DNA from 2 places in the Schnuerera sp. genome. Region 2 is predicted to be linked to the other one. Evidence: riboswitches for the same ligand, from Rfam matches in the RefSeq annotation. Region 2 holds a riboswitch; the other holds the start of a gene.

Region 1 (8,767 bases), on a different contig from region 2:
ATTGAAAAGAGACTCTTTTATTCTATCTTCAGTAGGTCTAGTATCCTTTCCCTTTGGACTTTTTAATCTAAATCCTTTTTTACTACCTGATATAACCCTCAAAAAACCACCTCATATCTTTATAGAATATATTTTATCATACTTTATACAAAAATTCCTAGTGTTAGTTTAAAATTAAATCTTTTGCCCTATCTTTAAATAAATCAACAATACTTTGTCTTAAAAGAAAATTTTTTTCTTCTAATAGATAAGTGTCTTTATCAAGTATATCTTTTGCCTTTTTCTGTGCCAATTTTAACACTTCCATATCTGTAAATAGGTTTGCAATTCTTAAATCTGGCAGGCCATGCTGTTTAGTGCCAAAAAATTCACCTGGCCCCCTTAGCTCTAGATCCTTTTCCGATATATAGAACCCATCTGTAGATTTTTGAAGTATTCTCATTCTTTCCCTAGAAATTTTACTATTACTTCCGTTAATAAGGATACAATAAGACTGATGTTCACCTCTTCCTACTCTTCCCCTTAGTTGATGAAGCTGGGCTAATCCAAACCTTTCCGCATTATAGATTACCATTATATTAGCATTTGGTACATTTACTCCTACTTCAATAACAGTAGTAGAAATCAATATATCTAACTCTTTTTTAGAAAATCTATCCATTATATAGTCTTTTTCTCTAGACCTCATTCTTCCATGTAATAAACCTACATTAAAATCTATATAGATTTCATCCTTTAGACTAGTATAAAGCTCTTCAGCTGATTTAACATTTAAGGTATCACTTTCTTCTACTAATGGACATACAATATAGGCTTGTTTACCTTCTTTAATTTGTTTTTTTACAAAATTATGAACTCTATCTATTATGCTAAAACCTACTGCATATGTCTCTATCTTCTTCCTACCTGGAGGTAATTCATCAATTATAGAAATATCTAAATCTCCATATAAAATCAAAGCTAATGTTCTAGGAATAGGAGTAGCAGTCATTACCAATACATCTGGACTTTTGCCCTTTTTACTTAATATTGCTCTTTGTTTTACTCCAAATCTGTGTTGTTCATCAGTTATTGCTAATCCTAAATTATTGAATTCAACTTTTTCCTGTATTACTGCATGGGTTCCCACTAATACATCGATCTTTCCTTCTTTTAAATCTTCTAAAATTTTTTCTTTATTTTTATTTGAAAGACTACCTACTAAAAGTTCAGATCTAATATTATATTTTGCAAAGAAACTAGAAATAGAATCATAATGTTGCTGAGCTAAAATTTCTGTAGGTGCCATCATAACTGATTGATAACCAGCTTTCCATGCTTTAAACATAGCTAATAAAGCAATAATAGTTTTTCCTGAGCCAACATCCCCTTGAACTAATCTGTTCATCTGTTCATGTTTCTCCATATCTTTTTCAATCTCTTTGAATGTTTTCATCTGTGCTTTTGTTAATTTAAAAGGTAAATTTTCTATAAATGTATTAATTTCTGCCATTTGGGGAAATTTTATTCCTTGATTTAACTCTTTTGTTTTGCTCTTAATTAAAAATAATCCTAATTGTAAAATAAGCAATTCTTCAAAAACAAGTCTTCTACGTGCCTCAAGATAGTGATTTTTATCTTTAGGGAAATGAATGTTTTCTATGGCTTCTTTAATAGGCATTAATTTCAACTCTTTCCTTACATAATCTGGTAATCTTTCTTTGATTTTGCTGCTATAATCTCTGATTGCATTTCCAACTATTTTAATCATTTCATTATTGGTCAAATTTTCTGTCAAAGGATAAATAGGGATGATCCTACCAACCTTGCTATTTCCTCTTTTCTCAAAAGACGGATTTGATATTTGCACCTGGTTATTAAATATACTAACTTTTCCATGAATAGCAATTCTATCTCCTATGGAAAGTTTATTCGCTATATAATTTTGATTAAACCAAACTAATTGGGCAGAACCAGTATTATCTTTTGCAGGTATTTTTAATATAGTCAAATTTCTTCTGGTTTTTAATTTAGTCGGATATCCGCTAATTTGAACATTTAAACTGATTTTTTCTCCTTCAACACATTCAGAAATAGTTTTAAACTCAGATCTATCCTCGTATTCTCTTGGTACAAAATATAATAAATCTTCTATAGTATGTATATTAAGCCTTTTTAGTTTTTTAGCCCTCTTAGGACCAACTCCCTTTACATATTGAACCATCATGTTTACCCCTCCTTAAACCCTTTTATTTCTTCATAAAAAAGCCCCACCTTTTGGCGGGGATTTTATTCTATTGAAAATATATAATAGTAAAGTGGTTGGCCACCAAAAATTATTTCTACATCATAATCTTCAAACTCTTCTTCTACTTTTTCAGATAATTTTATAGCCATATCTTCTTCTATTCCATTACCGTAAAAAATTGTTATCAATGAAGAATCATCATCAGCAATGTTTTTTAATAAATCAAAGGATACCTCTTCAACATCGCTACCAATTGAAACTATTTCTCCCTTCGAAATACCAATAATATCATCTTTATTTATTTTTGATTCTTTTATTTCAGTATCTCTAACAGCATAAGTAACCTGACCGGTTTTTACATGGGCTACTGCTTCTTCCATATTGGATAAATTATCATCTATGTCTAATTCTGGATCAAAAGATAGCATAGCTGTAATACCTTCTGGGATGGTCTTTGTTGGAAACACGTATACATTTTTTTCGCTTAATTCTTTTGCTTGATCTGCAGCCAATATTATATTGCCGTTATTAGGGAATATAATAACATTTTCTCCTCTAACGTTTTCAATAGCTTTTAAAATATCCTCGGTGCTAGGATTCATAGTCTGACCACCAGGTATTATATAATCTGCATCTAATTCTTTAAATACTGTATCCAAACCTTCCCCTATAGAAACAGTAATAAAACTATATTTTTTTGTTTCTACATCCCCATTTATATCATTTTCTGAACTTTCTTTTTGTTCATGTTCCATTATGTGACTATGCTGGTATCTCATATTATCTATCTTTATATCATTTAATTCACCAATATTTAATGCTCTCTCTAATACTTGACCTGGATTATTAGTGTGTATATGAACTTTAATCAATCCATCACCACCAACAACCATTAAAGAATCCCCAAATTTAGTTAATTCTTCTCTAAAGCCTTCATAGTCATCTTTGTGCGTATTGATCATAAACTCAGTACAATAACCAAATTCAATATCTGAAGTTTCAACATGGGATGTAATGGGTTTTGCCTCAACAGCTTCCATCTTGAAAGTATCTAAGTTGATATCTTCTTTAGTAGTTATAGCATTATAAGCTCCAGTTAATACAATAATTAAACCTTTGCCACCAGCATCTACTACCCCTGCTTGTTTTAATACAGGCAACATATCAGGCGTCTTATTAAGTACCTGATTACCATGTTTAATAACTTTCTCCATAAAAATCAATACATCTTTTTCTTCTTGTGCCAACTCTAATGCATAGTCAGCACAACCCTTTGCTACAGTTAATATAGTACCCTCTGTAGGTTTCATAACAGCCTTATATGCAGTATCAGAAGCTAATTTAAAAGCTTCTGCCAAATCCATAGTATATACTGTGTCTTTGTTTTTTAATCCATTAGCTAGACCTCTAAATAACTGAGAAAGAATAACACCAGAATTTCCTCTTGCTCCCATTAAAGAACCATTACTGGCTGCTAAAGCAACTTTTCCAGCACCATACTCTTCCAAATTCAATATTTGATTAATTGCTGATTTCATAGTTAAAGACATATTAGTCCCTGTATCTCCATCTGGTACAGGGAAAACATTTAAAGAGTTTACCTCTTCCTTGTTTTCCTCTAATAGTTTTGCAGATCCAATAAATGCTTTTTTCAGCATAGCACCGTCTATAAATCCAATCTTCAATTGTAGTACCTCCTTAAACTACTTTTCAACTCTAATTCCTTGTACATATACATTTATTTTACTTACTTTTAATCCTGTCAAGTTTTCTACGTTAAACCTTACCTTTTCAATGATATTTTCAGCAACTACAGATATTCTAATTCCATATTGGAGTACAACGTGTAAATCAATCAATATTTCGTCTTTATCTGTGTATATTTTAACCCCTCTAGATAAATTTTCTCTTTTCAAAAGTTCAAAAAAACCATCCGTTGCATTTTTACTCGCCATACCTACTATACCATAGCTTTCCATTGCTGAAAGTCCTGCAATAGTTGCAATTACATTGTCGTCTATATCGATACATCCAAATTCATTCTTAGTTCTAGCTGGCACAAAATCGCCTCCTTATAAAAAATTATCAATATTATCAATATAGTATATGGGTATATTTTACCTTATAATACTAAATAGTTCAACCAATTACTTTTAACTATTTGATTAATCTATAATTATAGTTGCCTTTTTATTGTTTATTGTGTTAGAATATAATATGTTATTATATAAAAGATAAAATATACCAATATATTTTTTATTCAAATGAGGAGGTGTTTGTATGGCAAGAAGATGTGATATATGTGGAAAAGGAAAAACTTTTGGAAACAAGATTACTTTTTCAAATAGAAAGAATAACAGAAGTTGGTCTCCAAACATCAGAAAAGTAAGAGCAGTTGTAAATGGTACCACTAAAAGAATTAATGTTTGTACTAGATGTTTAAGATCTGGTTATGTTGAAAGAGCATTATAAAAAATAAGACTTCCATTATTATTGAGAATGGAAGTCTTATTTTAGTTTCAATAATAGAAACCCCATAAATATCAATATTATTCCTATTAAAAATAATAATACTTCGATAGGGATTATATTTATAATAATAACTACCCCTACAATACCTAATGCGAATCCTATTATCTTCTTTGATTTATGTCTGTATCTATAATAGAAACGCTTCATAATTTCACCCCAGATTTACCTTTACTTTATAGTATTCTCAAGACTACATTTAGTTACATAAAAAATAAACCTTAACCCTATTAGGCTAAGATTTATTTTTTCATTTTAATCCTTAGATACAATTGCTAAACATTGGCCCTTGTTAAGCACTATATATCCTTTATTTTTTATAATTTTATTACTTACTCCATAGGAAGAACCGAAATCAATACCTACCTTATCCAACTCATATTCAAAACCTTTTAATGTAATTACTATTCCAGAATTAGTGATAGGAATTATAGACAAAAAAGAATTTTCATCTTTAGTCAATATCAGTTCTTTATCAACTAAATATACTGTATTATTATCGTCTACAATTTTGCCATTAACCCCTTTTTGATTTAGTTTAGTCAATAATAATATATTGGCTAAACTGTGATCAATTCTGCTACCAATTGCCCCTACTATTGTTATATCCTTAAAACCTTCACCAATTAAATAATCAATAGATAATTCAGCATCTGTTTTATCCTTTTTTGTTGGAAATTTGTGTATAGGAATATTGTGTTTATATATTTGCCTTAAAATATCCTCGGAAATTGAATCTAAATCACCGATAACCATATGAGGCATCAAGGATATTTTTAAACAATAATTAGTGCCGCCATCAGCAGCAAGTATGAAATCCGATTCTTGAACTAATTCTTTTAATCTTTCAAGATTCTTAATATTCCCATTTAAAATCAGTAATGCTCTCAATTTAATCATCCATTCTTTTTATTTTTCTATTCTGCTTAATGGTTTCCAGATCAATGACAGAATAATAGCAGAAACTATAAACTCTGGAATCAAATAACTCGCTTGATATCCAAAAGAATATATCCAAGGATTTTGAGTTCCTGCATATTCACTAAAGAATATTACTCCTGCCAGTAAATGGCATATAAATCTTCCAGCAATTGCTAATAAAACTGACAAAATTATTTTGAAATAGCTTCCATCTTTAGCTTTTTCAATAGAATTAGAAAAAACACCTGCTAATCCAAGAAAACCAAATGCTATTGGATATTCTAATATGGCTTGGGTTGGACTAAAAACCCATCCTCCTAACATTAATTTTAATAACCCAAAAGTTATTCCAGCAGTTATCCCAGGACCAAGTCCCCATCTCATAGCAAACAACATGATAGGAATCATACTACCAGCAGTTACAGAACCTCCTTGAGGAGCTTCATATACCTTTATTCTACTTAATAAAATAGATAAAGCAATCATAATACCTGCTTCCACTAACATTTTAGTACTCCATTTTTTCATTTACAAATACCTCCTTAAAAATAAAACCCATTACCAGAAATAGGTAATGGGTAGATAAACTAACTAAAACACTTTCCTACGCTAGAATTACCTAGTTCAGGTTTAAAGGGTCGGGATTATTCCCCTCTCAGCCACTTAAGGCTCCCCTAGTGATAAATTCAATATTTAGTTGATATATACATTATATCATATAAAATATTATTTTCAATTATAATTCTTTAAAGATTCTAGTTCTTTCTATTACATCTTTAGCTTCAAAAATACCAGAGCCTACTACAATTATATCCAATCCATAATCGATTATTTTTTTAGCATTATCTAACTTTATTCCACCATCAGCTTCAATTAAGATATTTAAATTATTATTATCTACAATTTCCCTCATTCTTTTTATTTTTCTTTCCATCGAACTTATAAACTTCTGTCCTCCAAATCCTGGGTTGACAGTCATTATTAAAACCAAATCTATATATTCTAAAACGTACTCTAAACTATCTATAGAAGTTGCAGGATTCAAAGCCACTCCCGCTTTCACACCATAGGATTTTATTTCCTCTATTGTTCTATGTAGATGGGTAGTCGCCTCCTCATGAATTGTAATAATATCTGCTCCAGCCTCTACAAAATCTTTTATATACCTTTCTGGTTTATCTATCATCAAATGAACATCAAAAGGTACTTTTGTAATTGTTCTTAACTTATTTACAACAGGTGATCCAAAGGTTATATTAGGAACAAATTGACCATCCATTATATCTAAATGAATATAGTCAGCTCCACCCTTTTCTAATTTCAATACTTCCTCTTTTAAGCTTCCAAAATCTGCTGATAATATGGAAGGTGAAAGCTTTGCCATATTAAAACCTCCTAATGTTTTTTATCTCCTCTAAAAATCGTAAATAATTCTCATATCGCATTTTACTAATATTACCATTTTTCAACTGTCTCTTTACTTCACAATTTGGTTCTTTACGATGTAAACAATTAATGAACTTACATTTATCATTATAATTAAGCATTTCAACAAAATACTTACTTAGTTCTTCTTCTGACTTAATAAAATCTAATTTTAATGAACTAAACCCAGGAGTATCAAGAACATAGGATTTAGAACCAATGTCTATCAATTCAACGTGGCGGGTAGTGTGTTTCCCTCTAGTAGTTTTTTTACTTACGTTACCAGTCTTCAAATTCAGCTTTGGATGAATTTTATTTAACAAAGATGATTTCCCTACACCTGAGGGACCAGCAAAAACTGTTATATTGTTCTTTAAAATTTCCTTTAATTCCTCTATTCCTTTTCCAGTTTTTGTACTAGTCTTAATAATTGGATATTTAGTATTGCCATAAATAGTATCAATAACATCAATTTCCTTTTTTAAACATAAATCTACCTTGTTGATGCATATTCCTATACTTAAATTTTGATGTTCCGCCATAACTATGAACCTATCTAATAGCCAATAGTTTATGTCTGGATTTTTAATACTCATAATAATAATAGCTTGAGTAACATTTGCTACGGGAGGTCTTATTAATTGGGATTTTCTCTCCATAATCTTTTCAATATATCCTGTATTATCCTCTTCACTTATACGTATTAAGACATTATCCCCAATTAGAGGTGTTATATTTTGCTCTCTAAAAACACCTCTAGCCCTACATTCATAAACGTCATCTTGAGTTTTTACGTAATAAAATCCACCAATCCCTTTTATAATAATACCTTCTATCATATAAAACCTCCTAGCCCTCAGGATGAGGTAGTTCATCTATATAAATATCATCGTAATAGAATTCAAAATAAGCATCAAGTTTACCCTCTAAAGGTATTTCAACAGATTTACCATCCACCTTATGAACTTTATTATATACGACTTCCCTATTTCCATCTTGAACCCTTAATACCTTTATTTCTACTTCCTCCTCCTCACTTGCAGGTGTTATACTAACTGAGAAAGGAATCTCTTTATCAGTATCTTCTGGTTCAGGTTCCTCGGCTGGTCCAGTGCTAACATATATGTCGATAGCAGTATTGGCTTCTATTTCAGTACCTTGTTCAATACTCTGCCAGAACACTATACCTTCATCATATTCATCATTAGGTTCTGGAACAGCTTGGTCTAATACTAACCCATAAGCTACTAAGGCATTTTTTGCTTGTTCCTCGCTAAGACCTATTAGCTTTGGCATTATAACATATTCTTTTTTTGGTCCTTGACTAACTACAAGATTGATCTTAGTTCCTTCTTCTACTTCAGAATAAGCGTCTGGACTTTGGCTAATGATAATATTCGCCTCTACAGTATCACTATAGTCATAATCTACAACTTCTACTAAATTTGCCTCTTTTAATAAATCGTCTATTTCACTTATATTTTCATTGACTAAATTAGGAACTTTAACTAAATTATTTCCTTTGCTAACTGTAACTTCAATAGTGTATCCTTCTTTAACTTTTTCTCCAGCTTTAGTTCTCTGATTTACTACTTGATCTTTTTCAAACTCATTGTTAAAGACTTCATTTACTACGCTAAATTCTAATCCTAATTTTTCAACTTC
Region 2 (5,193 bases):
TCCTTAACTTGCTCCTCCTCAAATGGATTTTCAATTATTCTGCTAGTTTCATTATTATATTTTCGTTTCTCAAATACGTCATAAGAACCATCATCAAAATTTTTATATATACTTTGGTTTTCATCACTATACCAATAGTTTTCTCTTAATTCACCTTTTTTAAAATTCTTATCTATTGATTCTTTAGCTTTGTTCTGTATATCAAATTTTCCATTAGATATTGATTCTGCAAATACCTTGCCATCAATTTTAAGGGATATGGTAGCATCAGCACTAAAGTTATCAACTTCACTCGTCAATTTTCCCATTGTTGTCTTAACAGAATTTTTCAAGCTATAATATCCTGAACCAAGCATAATATCTGCAAAACCTGCCGTTGCTAAAATAGTAGCTCCAAGTACAAAAGCACATATTGTAGCAGCCTTTTTACTAAATTTCATCTTTCTTGCCTCCCATCATATAATTTACTAACATAAGCTTAAGCATTTATGTAGTACAATTACATGATACATTATTTATCTTGAATAACTATAAACTAATTATTAACAATTTATTAAATTTTAGTTTTAGCTCAACTATTATCCAATACATTTAATATCCATCTTTTATAGTCAATAAATTCTTTGCTTAATACAAATTTTCCTCCTCTTGGTTTTTGATCTTCTATTTTTAACTCTTGTGTTATTCGTCCAGGCTTTCCAGCCATAATATAGATGCGATTAGACAAAACAATCGATTCATCTATATCATGGGTAATAAATAAAGTGGATAATTTAATCTTTTCCATAACATTCTGGTACCAACTATGCATAGTTCTTTTGGTTATAGCATCCAAAGCACTAAAAGGTTCATCTAATAAAGCAACTTCCTGGGAAAATAAATATGTCCGAAGTAATGCTGCCCTTTGCCTCATTCCTCCAGATAACTGATGAGGATATTTGTCCTGGTTTCCATCTAGCCCAAAAGTTTTAAAATATTTTTCAGCTTTTAAATTTGCTGTTTTTTTGCTTTCTCCTTTTATAATAAGAGGTAACGATACATTGTCCAATACTGTTTTATATGGTAATAATAGATCTTTTTGTAGCATATAACTAATATGCCCAGACTCTCCTGTGATATCTTTATTGTCTAATAAAACTTTCCCTCCATCTGGAACTAATAAACCAGATATGATATTAAATAATGTAGTCTTTCCTACTCCGCTAACTCCTAATAAACATACTATTTCACCTTCATTTACTTCCAATGAAATATCTTTAATTATCTTTTTCTTACCATAAGACTTTGATATATTATTTACACTAAGTTTTGCCATTAAATTATTCTCCTCGATTTCTAATCAGGAAGATAGTAATTAGTAAACCCAAATCCTGATAAAATCTCTTTTTCAATAAGGCCTTCTTCCCATAACCAGGAATAGAAATTATCCCACCTATCCTGATCAATATAACCCCATTGACTTACTTCTGCTTTATACTGATCTGCAAGCCATTTTTGGCTCTCCTGAACCAATTCCTTATCCAACTCTGGATTTGCATTTATCAATATATTAGCCGCTTCCTCAGGATTATCTATAGCATATTCATATCCTTTAGCTATCGCCTTTAGAAACGCTTCAGTTTTTTCTTTATTTTTCTCTATATATTCATTATTTCCAACTAAAATTGGGCTATAATAATCTAACACTGGGTTAATATCTTTAAATGCAAAGAAATCCGTTTCTAGACCCTTCACCTTAGTTGCAATACCATCCCAAGCATAATATACCCATATTGCATCCATGTCTGTATTAAGTGCTGTCACAACATCCGTTACAGTACTTGGAACCATTCTTATGGAGCCATAGTCTCCTCCATCAGCCTCTACTACCGACTTTATTATTGCCTTTTCAATAGGCATATCCCAGGTAGCATAAATTTTATTAGCCATTCCTTTTGGAGTTTCTATTCCATTGCCTTTAAGGGATATAATTCCCGATGTATTATGCTGTATTAAAGCTGCTACTGCAGTTACTGGAAGAGGATTGTTCGAAGCAAATGCTGGAGCTATCATATCCTGAAAAGCAATCCCAAATTGAGCTTTTCCTGATGCTACAAGGCTTTCAGCACCCCCCTCTGGAGGCTGGACAATTTCTACATTAAGACCTAATTCTTTGAAATATCCCTTTTCTTCAGCTACATATAGCCCTGTATGATTAGTATTTGGTGTCCAATCAAGTACAACAGTTATCTTTTCCTCACCCTTATTTTCACAAGCTGTCAAAATAGCCATTATTCCTAATATACAAAATAATATTATCAATTTCTTTTTCACACTGATTCTCCTTACATTTTATATTTTATAATTTATTTTCACCTTTAATCCATGGCATACTTATTTTTTGTAAAAATACAACACCCTCCATCAATATCAAACTAATGATGGATATAAGTAAAATTACAGCAAACATTTTATCAAAAGAATAGGATTTTTTAACCCTTGTCATATATACACCTAGTCCATTAAAACCACCAAGCCATTCTGAAATGACTGCTCCGACTACAGAATAGGAAACAGAAATCCTTAAGCCAGCAAAAAAATGGGATATAGAACTTGGTAATTTTATATGCTTAAATATTTGCCTGTCTGAAGCATTCATTGATCTAAGAAGTTGTATAGCATCAGAATCTGCTGACTTGAAACCGTCTAATAAACCGATGGTAATAGGAAAAAATGTTACAATTACAATCAATGTAATCTTTGGTGCCATACCATAACCCAACCATAATACTAATAAAGGTGCAATTGCTACAGTTGGTATAGTCTGGGTAATAATTAGTATTGGGTAAATAGCCTTATAGATAAAATGAAATCTATCCATAATTACAGCAACCATAAATCCTAATGATACTCCAATAGCAAGTCCGAAAAATGCTTCTAATAATGTAGTCCTTGCATGATTCATTAGAAGGGGAAAATCAAATATAAAAGCTTTTAAAACATCCAAAGGGGATGGTAGCATGAACTTTGGTACAATCTCCATAGCAGATAGAAACTGCCATAAAATAAGTATACCTACTATTGCTACATAAGATGACACTCTATTTGTGATGCTTTGTAACCTTTTGATCAATAGTAAGTACACCGCCTTCTGGTTTAAAACATATCTTAACATAGGACATTACAGATGGGCATCCTGATTTAATTGCAATGTATTGACATTCCTTCACAATATCCAGTAGTTCTTCAAGTTCTCCTTCTATTGTAGTTTCAAAAGGTCCTACATAATAAGATAATCCTGTACTTTTGATATATCCAATCACCTCATCAACAATTTTACACACTAACTCATCTGTCTCGACTTTTGGCAATACTTGAATAGCAACGCTTGCATTCATTATAAATTCCTCCCTTATTTTAGTTATATTAAAATTAAACATTAAAAAATCCTTTCTGGTTATTAGCCAGAAAGGATTAAGTACCATTAGATAAAATAAATGCTACACTATAATCCCTACGCTGGCATTACCCAGATCAGGTAAACGGTTAGAGAATCTCTCTTCTCAGCCCGACATATCGAGCACCCGTGTTTTAATTTTAGAATATATCATATTTAGTAAATTGTCAAGGATAGCTTAAATCCTGTTTTTTAGATATATATTTGAGGATTTCAAATCCGCTTTATCTTCCTTTATAGGCAGGAATAGTATAAACATTATACCATTAAATGGGAATTTATTGTAATTTCTAACAATTTCTAAGATATAAAAATTTTAGTACTATTTGGTTGAAATCTTCAGCCTCTTCATATGCTCCATGTCCAAGACCCCTATACAAAATCAACTTACTATCATTTATTCTTTCAGCCATTTCCCTGCTTGCATTTTCTCCTACAACTTTGTCGCTATCCCCACCTATTACTAAAGTAGAGCATTTAATTTTATCTAATTCATCATAAGCATTATGATTAAGGCATGCATTAGCTTGAACTATGAATCTTTTAAAGTCTTTTGGTTTTCCAACTCTCGTTATAATAGGATAAAATATTCTATATTTTTTAAGTTTATCTTCTGTAAAGGTTTTTTCCATGGTATCTATAATTAAATTTCTGTAATCATTGTTTTCAGCCAAGGTTATCCAATTTCTTATAACTTTCTGTATAGTATCATTCTGTTTGGAAATAGATACCCCTATAACAAGTTTATCTACCATTTCAGGATAATCAATAGCAAGATATTGTGATATCATTCCTCCTTGTGAAACGCCCATTATGTGAGCATTCTTTATACCTAGATTTTCCATGGCAATCTTTTGATCTTCTGCCATATCCCTAATTGAATATCCTTCCTCAATACTATTTTTTCTACTAAAAACATATACTTTATATTCTTTAGCAAATAGTCTATACATTCTCGAAAGCAATACTTTTGTTCCTCTAACAGTTTTTAATCCATCTCCTAATCCTGGTATAATAATAAAAGCTTTTTGACCCCTGCCAAAAGTAACATAGTCCATATCTGCCCCACCAACCCTTGTCTTCTCTTCCTTTGCCCCATAAAACATTATAATACCCCCTCATTCATATAACCCTCTTTTTAGCATATAAATATATTTCTTAAGTTCTTCCAAATAACAGTCTTTAATATCATTGATGTCAGAATATTGGTCTGCTTCTTTAGTAAATTATATTATCAATACTCTCTATCAAAGTTACCTACTTTCTCTTGTCACTACTCTAATTAGCCAATGTCATAAAAATCTCTTGCCTAAGTGTTTAGATTGCCACACCAAATCCAGCAACAATTATTGATATTACATTGCTTTTTTATATTTTCGTTCCTCTACTTTCCTGTATTGTCTTCTAACTTCTTTAAAGTAAAGAATGACAAGATTATGGTGATAATATATATTAATGCAAAAGTAAAGCCAGTAATTATGTCTGTAGGATACGGAGAAACAACTCTTCTAAAAATTAATGTAATAATCAAAGAGATTGGCATAAATAACCCAATTATTATATTGAACCAATTAATAATAAAAGGCGCTTTTGATTGAGATATTAGTTTGGCTATAAAATAGGCTGCAACACCAACTACTTGAATTATCATTGATCCCCAGATAACTTCTGCAGATTGTTCTGTATACCAACTGCCAAATGCTACAAAAATTCCAATTGCTAAAAATGCAGTTGAAGCTATATACAATATTTGGCTG

Evidence for each region. A riboswitch is a leader RNA that binds a small molecule or an ion and turns the genes downstream of it on or off. The one in region 2 is predicted to bind thiamine pyrophosphate.
Region 1: another riboswitch for thiamine pyrophosphate. It lies ahead of thiT (energy-coupled thiamine transporter ThiT); the one in region 2 lies ahead of VK998_RS03535 (thiamine-binding protein).

Annotation. Positions count from the first base shown of each region.
Region 1 covers NZ_DATHXO010000239.1:846-9,612, reverse strand. The annotation lists gene rsmD (16S rRNA (guanine(966)-N(2))-methyltransferase RsmD) at 1-102, opposite strand, end outside; gene recG (ATP-dependent DNA helicase RecG) at 164-2,206, opposite strand; gene VK998_RS05630 (DAK2 domain-containing protein) at 2,269-3,912, opposite strand; gene VK998_RS05625 (Asp23/Gls24 family envelope stress response protein) at 3,931-4,287, opposite strand; gene rpmB (50S ribosomal protein L28) at 4,508-4,699, shown strand; gene VK998_RS05615 (hypothetical protein) at 4,736-4,906, opposite strand; gene VK998_RS05610 (thiamine diphosphokinase) at 5,012-5,656, opposite strand; gene thiT (energy-coupled thiamine transporter ThiT) at 5,666-6,205, opposite strand; TPP riboswitch at 6,262-6,363, opposite strand; gene rpe (ribulose-phosphate 3-epimerase) at 6,414-7,061, opposite strand; gene rsgA (ribosome small subunit-dependent GTPase A) at 7,063-7,941, opposite strand; partial or broken gene pknB (Stk1 family PASTA domain-containing Ser/Thr kinase) at 7,952-8,767, opposite strand, start outside.
Region 2 covers NZ_DATHXO010000151.1:7-5,199, reverse strand. The annotation lists partial or broken gene VK998_RS03555 (hypothetical protein) at 1-440, opposite strand, end outside; gene VK998_RS03550 (ABC transporter ATP-binding protein) at 572-1,315, opposite strand; gene VK998_RS03545 (ABC transporter substrate-binding protein) at 1,336-2,313, opposite strand; gene VK998_RS03540 (ABC transporter permease) at 2,339-3,112, opposite strand; gene VK998_RS03535 (thiamine-binding protein) at 3,081-3,377, opposite strand; TPP riboswitch at 3,474-3,577, opposite strand; gene VK998_RS03530 (alpha/beta fold hydrolase) at 3,727-4,542, opposite strand; partial or broken gene VK998_RS03525 (helix-turn-helix domain-containing protein) at 4,821-5,193, opposite strand, start outside.